Regions from separate parts of the Bradyrhizobium sp. 6(2017) genome, predicted to be linked through region 2. Evidence: predicted binding sites of a transcription regulator. Region 2 holds the regulator's gene; each other region holds the start of a gene.

Region 1 (2,263 bases), 3.4 Mb from region 2:
GCCCCATGGTGCGCACGATCCGCCAGCCGCCCATCAGGGTGCCCAGCGCCATCGCGCTCTGGCAGGACAGCACGACCCAGAACGGAATTTCGAAGGTGTCGCCGAGATGGCCCTGCGAGTAGAGCAGCACGGCGATGATGCCCATGGTCTTCTGCGCGTCGTTGCCGCCGTGGCCGAGCGAATAGAGCGACGCCGAGGCGAATTGCAGGATGCGGAAGGCGCGATCGACCGCGAACGGCGTCGAGCGCACCGAGAGCCAGGACACGACGGCCACGAGCACCAGCGCCAGCAGGAAGCCGACCAGCGGCGACAGCACGATCGCGAGCAAGGTCTTGGTGAGCCCGCTCCACACCGCCGCCGAAATGCCCGCCTTCGCCATGCCGGCGCCAACCAGCCCGCCGATTAGCGCGTGCGAACTCGACGAGGGAATACCCAGCGCCCAGGTGATGACGTTCCAGACGATCGCGCCGACCAGCGCGGCGAAGATCACCGTCGCGTCGACCACCGACGGGTCGATGATCCCGGTGCCGATGGTGTTAGCGACGTGCAGGCCGAATACTGCGAAGGCAACAAAGTTGAAGAAGGCCGCCCAGAACACCGCATATTGAGGCCGCAGCACGCGGGTCGAGACGATGGTCGCGATCGAGTTCGCGGCATCGTGCAGGCCGTTCAGGAAGTCGAACAGCAGCGCGACCGCGATCAGGATGGTGAGAACCGGAAGACCCAGCGTGGCGTCCACGTGATGGCCCCCGCCTTACACTTGCTCGATCACGATCGAATTGATCTCGTTGGCAACGTCGTCGAAGCGGTCGGCCACTTTCTCGAGGTGATCGTAGATCTCCGCGCCGACGATGAAGTCCATCGTGTTGGCGTTGCGGTGCTTCAGGAACAACTCCTTCAGCCCGATATCATGGAGATCGTCGACCCGGCCCTCGAGCTTGGTCAGTTCCTCGGTGATCTGGGTCAGCATCGAGACGTTCTGGCCGATCGCCTGCAACAAGGGCAGCGCGCGGATGACCAGATTGGCGCATTCGACGATCAGGGTGCCGATCTCGCGCATCGGCGGCTCGAACTCGCGCACCTCGAACAGCATGACCGCCTTTGCTGTCGCCTGCATCTGGTCGACCGCGTCGTCCATCGCGGTGATCAGGTTCTTGATGTCGCCGCGGTCGAACGGGGTGATGAAAGTGCGGCGAACCGCGGTCAGCACCTCACGGGTGACGCTATCGGCGTCGTTCTCGAACTGATTGACGCGCTGACAGAAGACCGGGGTCTCCTCCCCGCCCTTCAGCATGTCCTGCAGCGCCAATGAGCACTGCACGGAGGTCTGGGCGTGGCGGGCGAACAGGTCGAAAAACCGCTCTTCCTTGGGCAGGAAGGCGCGAAACCAGCGCAGCATGTCTCAGTTCCATCGTTCCGGGACAGCCCTTTTAGCGACTGTCACAGAACTGTCATATAGCATCTGGCGGGGAAAGGACCGATCGACCGCCCGAACGGGCGGTCGTCCACCGCTATGTCAGCGGAAAATCGCAGGCCGCGCCCTGCCCTACAGCGACCGCCTGAGCATATGGGCCAGCTCGCCGACCAGGCCGCGCCGGAACAGCAGCACACAGGCGACGAAGATCACGCCCTGGATCACCGTCACCCACTGGCCGAAGCCGGCGAGATATTGCTGCATGGCGATGATCACGAAGGCACCGACCACCGGCCCGAAGATGGTGCCGAGACCGCCGACCAGCGTCATCAGCACGATTTCACCGGACATCGACCAGTGCACGTCGGTGAGCGAGGCGTTCTGCGCCACGAACACCTTCAGCGAGCCGGCGAAGCCCGCCAGCGTGCCCGACAGGATGTAGGCGAGCATCTTGTACTGGTCGGTCTTGTAGCCGAGCGAGATCGCGCGCGGCTCGTTCTCGCGGATCGCCTTCAAGACCTCGCCGAACGGCGAGTTGATGGTCCGGTAGATCAGCAGGAAGCCGGCGAGGAAGCCGGCCAGCACGACGTAATAGAGCACCAGCGGCTTCGAGAGATCGAAGATCCCGAACAGGCGCCCCTGCGGGATACCCTGGATGCCGTCTTCGCCATGGGTGAACGGCGCCTGCAGATAGATGAAGTAGAGCAGTTGCGACAGCGCCAGCGTGATCATCGAGAAATAGATGCCCTGGCGGCGGATCGAGATGAAGCCGGTGACGAGGCCGAGCAAGGCCGCGGCAGCGGTGCCGACCACGATGCCGAGCTCGGGCGGCAGCCCCCACACCTTCAG
Region 2 (2,263 bases):
CCGAGCGATCGACGCACGCAGGACTACATCACCGGCCGGTTCGGCTGAGGAGACAAGCGATGGCTTCTGAACATACCGCCAAGGCATTCGACAGCGACCTGCAGGAGTTGACCCGCCTGGTCGCCGAGATGGGCGGCCTCGTCGAGCGCATGATCACCGAGTCGGTCGACGCGCTGATCCGCCGCGACGTCGCGCTGGGCAAGCGCGTGGTCGCCGCCGACATCGAGATCGACAATCTGCAGCGCGTCATCGAAGAGCGCGCGGTGCTGACGATCGCTCGCCGCCAGCCGATGGCGATCGACCTGCGCGAGATCGTCAGCGCGATGCGCGTCGCGACTGACCTCGAGCGGATCGGCGACCTCGCCAAGAACATGGGCAAGCGCGTCGCGGCGCTGGAGAGCGATTTCCAGCCGCTGAAGCTGATCCGCGGCCTCGAGCACATGACCGACCTCGTGCTGTCGCAGGTCAAGTCGGTGCTCGACGCCTATGCCGCGCACGATCTGCCGGCGGCGATGAACGTCTGGAAGGGCGACGAGGAGGTCGATGCGATCTGCACCTCGCTGTTCCGCGAACTGCTCACCTACATGATGGAGGATCCGCGCAACATCTCGTTCTGCATCCATCTGATGTTCTGCGCCAAGAACATCGAGCGGATCGGCGACCACGCCACCAATATCGCCGAGACCGTGTTCTACATGATCGAGGGCCAGCAGATCACCGACAAGCGTCCGAAGGGCGATATGACCAATTTCGCCACCACGGTGCCGGGCAACTAGGGCATGATCCGCATCGGCGGAACCGGATTGTCGTCGCGACAAACCGTTTCCCACGGGGAATATGCTCAGGGGTTGAGTGTTTCGGTTTGCGTTTGGGCAACGGATCACCACAGAGAAAGAACTTAGACCGATGAGCGCACGCATTCTGGTAGTCGAAGACGAGGAAGCGCTGACGACACTGTTGCGCTACAACCTCGATGCGGAAGGCTACGACGTCGAAACGGTGGGACGCGGCGACGACGCCGACACCAGGTTGAAGGAGCGCATCCCCGACCTCGTTGTGCTGGACTGGATGCTGCCGGGCCTGTCCGGCATCGAACTGTGCCGCCGCCTGCGGGCGCGGCCCGAGACCAAGCAGCTTCCGATCATCATGCTGACCGCGCGCGGCGAGGAGAGTGAGCGCGTGCGCGGGCTTGCCACCGGCGCCGACGATTACATCGTCAAGCCGTTCTCGGTGCCCGAGCTGCTGGCGCGGGTGAAGGGCTTGCTGCGCCGTGCGAGCCCGGAGCGGCTTGCCACCGTGCTGACCTATGGCGATATCGAACTCGACCGCGAGAAGCGCCGCGTGGCGCGCTCCGGCCGCCCGATCGATCTCGGGCCGACCGAATATCGTCTGCTCGAATTCTTCCTCGAGCATCCCGGCCGGGTGTTCAGCCGCGAGCAGCTGCTCGACAGCGTCTGGGGCCGCGACATCTATATCGACGAGCGCACCGTCGACGTGCATATCGGCCGCCTGCGTAAGTTGCTCAATCCGGGCCGCGAGCAGGATCCGATCCGCACCGTGCGCGGCGCCGGCTACGCGCTCGACGACCGCTTCGCGAAGGCCGAGCCGCAGCCGTAACGGCCGTGTGGCATTCATAAACCGCAACACGTTGTCGTCCCGGCGAAAGCCGGGACCCATACGCCGCGGCCGGCGCAATCGGCACGCGGCCAGACGGCTTTCAAACAACACCCATTCGTGGTTATGGGTCCCGGCCTGCGCCGGGACGACGCCGGTGATGCATCCGGGCTACGGTTCTCACAAAAAAATCCCCGCTTTCACGGGGATTTCTTTTTCAGTCCTACGCCAGTTTCCCGAGTGCTCACTTGATCTGCGGTTTCGCCGACGGCCGGCGGCGATCGCCGGCGGGCTGGTAGGCGACGCGCGAGTGGTGTGCGCAATAGGGCAGGCCGCCGAGCGCCTTGCCGCCGCAGAAGAAGAATTCCGGGCTCGATGGATCGCCGACCGGCCAGTGGCAGGTGGCTTCGTTCAGCTCGAGCAGCGACAGCCGCTGGCTCATCGGCACCACGTTGTCGTAGGAGATCGGATCGGGCTCCATCTCGACCTCGAAGGCATGCGCCAGCGCGGTGTTGCCGCGCGAGACCGGACGCGCCACCCGCATCATGTGCTGGGCGGGGCGGGCCTTGCGCTGCCGCGGCGCGGCCGTGGAGGGGGCCTTGGCGCGGCCGGAGAGGCCGAGCCGATGCACTTTGCCGATCACGGCATT
Region 3 (2,263 bases), 1.5 Mb from region 2:
TCGCGATCGCCGCGCCGCTCATGCGCGAGCAGGCGATGGGCGTTCTCGATGGCGCGCTCGCCTCCCTTGACCGCTACATACATCGCTCACACTCCGCTTGCGATCAGCCGCGTGGTGCGCGGGATCGCGACAATGGCATCTTCATGGACCAGCACGACATCGATGCCGCGCGGGAACAGGACCTCGTTGATCGACAGCCGCTCGAACAGATCGCGCGGCTTGATCATCGCCTGCAGCAGCGCGCTGCCGTCGATGCCGGGCCCCTTCAGCTCGAAGGCCGGGCCCTGTGTCAGGCTGTCGACCTGCAGGATCAGCGTGGTCGAACGATCCGGATATTCGTTGCTGCCGAACGCGAAACGCTCGAGCGCCGGCAGATTCGCGGGATCGCCGATCAGCGCGAAGCTCGCGATCGAGGAATCCCCGACCACCGGCGCGCTGGCGTGAAACTTCAGCCAGCGGGCGACATCCGGCGTCGCCGACATCGCGGCATCGAGCCAGATCGGCGTGTCGTGATCGAACAGCGTCAGCGCGATCGCGGCCGCGCCGCGCATCATACCGGCGGGCGCGCCTGCGCTCGCGGCGACGCGCTGCACGCTGCCCGGACGCGCCATCGCCTCCATCACGGAACGGAAGGTTGATTGCGCCGACAGCACCTTGTCGGCAAAACCTGCGGGCATTTCGGCAATCGTCGTCATTGCATCACCCCTCACCGCGCACCATCGTGTAGAAATCGACCCGCGTCGCCGCGGTCTCGGCGGCCTTGCGGGAGCGTTCGGCGTTCATGACCACACGCAGCGGCGCGATCACCTTCGCCTCGACTTCGCCGGACAACTCCGCCGACTGCACCATGGCGTCGCACAGCGCGATCATCTGCGCCTTCTGCGCATCGCGGCCGAGCGTGTAGCCGAAGCCGACCTCGCCGCTCGCAAGCCGCACCGCCGCGCGCGACACCGTCGCCTCGCCGAGATTGAACGGTGCGCCGTCGCCGCCGATCCGCCCGCGCAGCATCACAAGGCCGTTCTCCGGCTCGCGCAGGTTCTCATGCGCGGGCACCACAATCGCGGCGAGCCGGCCTGCGATGTCGGAAGCGGCGGAATGCGCCAGCACCGTCATCGCGGCCTTACGCTGGGCCTGTTTGCTGTTTGGTCCGGTCGAACTCATGGGCAACCTTGCCTATGTCAAGTTGTCTATAATAATAGACAACTTGATAGCCGAGCGCCATGACTGTTTCGTGACAAACCGACGATTTCTGGTATCACCGCGCCATGAGCATGCAGGAAAGTTCCGGCGTCGCCTTATGGCGGCAGGTCGCCGACGGCATCGAGCGCGGCATCGCTGACGGCCGCTTTGCCGCGGGCGAAAAGCTGCCGGGCGAGATGGAGATCGCCGAGACTTACCGGGTCAATCGCCACACCGTGCGGCGGGCGCTCGCCGCGTTGGCCGAGCGCGGCCTGGTGCGCGCCGAGCGCGGCAGCGGCACCTATGTCGAGGCCCAACGCCTCGCCTATCCCCTGCGGTCACGCACAAGGTTTTCGGAGATCGTCGGCGCCGGCGGCCACGAGCCGCGCGGCCAGATGATCGAGGCCGGCGAGGATATCGCCAACCGCGAGATCGCGCGCGAGCTCGGCCTGAAGATCGGCGCGCCGCTGATCCGAATCGAGTCGGTGCGCCTCGCCGACCGGACGCCGATCTGCGTTTCCACCACATGGCTGTCGGCCGAGCGGTTTCCCGATGCCGGCGACGTGTTCGCCAACGTCCGCTCGATGACCAAGCTGCTCGGGCATTACGGCGTCAGGGATTACCATCGCGCCTCGACCCGAATCACCGCAGCAATCGCCGATGCCACCGATGCTGCACGTCTCGATCTGCCGCTGGGACGGCCGGTGCTGGTGGTCGACGCAACCGACGTCGACATGCTGGACCAGCCGCTGGTGACCAAACGCTCGCGCTTCGCCGCCGAGCGCGTGGAGTTTCTGGTCGAGAACGGCTGATCTCTCTGCTCCCTCGGGGAGAGGGTCGGGGTGAGGGGCTATCTCCGCAAATTCGAAAGCTTGGAGTGCGCAGAGAGTCCCCCTCACCCGAATTTGCGCTGCGCGAAAATTCCGACCTCTCCCCGCGCCGCGGGGAGAGGCGAAGAAGAAACTACACCACAGCGCGCTGACCGATAATCGCAAAGCGCAGCTTGCTCGAGATGAAGTCGATCGCCGCGACTGCGATCAGGATCATCAGGATCAGGAACGACACCTTCTGCCATTCCAGCACG

The links. Region 2 encodes PhoB, which activates phosphate uptake and scavenging genes when phosphate is short. Its sites were predicted from a motif close to TGTCATNNANCTGTCAT; they were not measured.
Region 1: a site for PhoB is predicted at 1,439-1,455, ahead of G6P99_RS21160 (DUF47 domain-containing protein). Genes of this name have one in related genera too.
Region 3: a site for PhoB is predicted at 1,221-1,237, ahead of phnF (phosphonate metabolism transcriptional regulator PhnF). Genes of this name have one in related genera too.

What each region holds. Positions count from the first base shown of each region.
Region 1 covers NZ_CP049289.2:4,556,076-4,558,338, reverse strand. Annotated here, with positions in the region: gene G6P99_RS21165 (inorganic phosphate transporter) at 1-739, opposite strand, end outside; gene G6P99_RS21160 (DUF47 domain-containing protein) at 755-1,399, opposite strand; gene G6P99_RS21155 (branched-chain amino acid ABC transporter permease) at 1,547-2,263, opposite strand, start outside.
Region 2 covers NZ_CP049289.2:1,139,202-1,141,464, forward strand. Annotated here, with positions in the region: gene pstB (phosphate ABC transporter ATP-binding protein PstB) at 1-48, shown strand, start outside; gene phoU (phosphate signaling complex protein PhoU) at 60-776, shown strand; gene phoB (phosphate regulon transcriptional regulator PhoB) at 907-1,617, shown strand; gene G6P99_RS05345 (GcrA family cell cycle regulator) at 1,859-2,263, opposite strand, start outside.
Region 3 covers NZ_CP049289.2:2,639,902-2,642,164, reverse strand. Annotated here, with positions in the region: gene G6P99_RS12575 (carbon-phosphorus lyase complex subunit PhnI) at 1-83, opposite strand, end outside; gene phnH (phosphonate C-P lyase system protein PhnH) at 87-695, opposite strand; gene phnG (phosphonate C-P lyase system protein PhnG) at 700-1,161, opposite strand; gene phnF (phosphonate metabolism transcriptional regulator PhnF) at 1,266-1,991, shown strand; gene phnE (phosphonate ABC transporter, permease protein PhnE) at 2,143-2,263, opposite strand, start outside.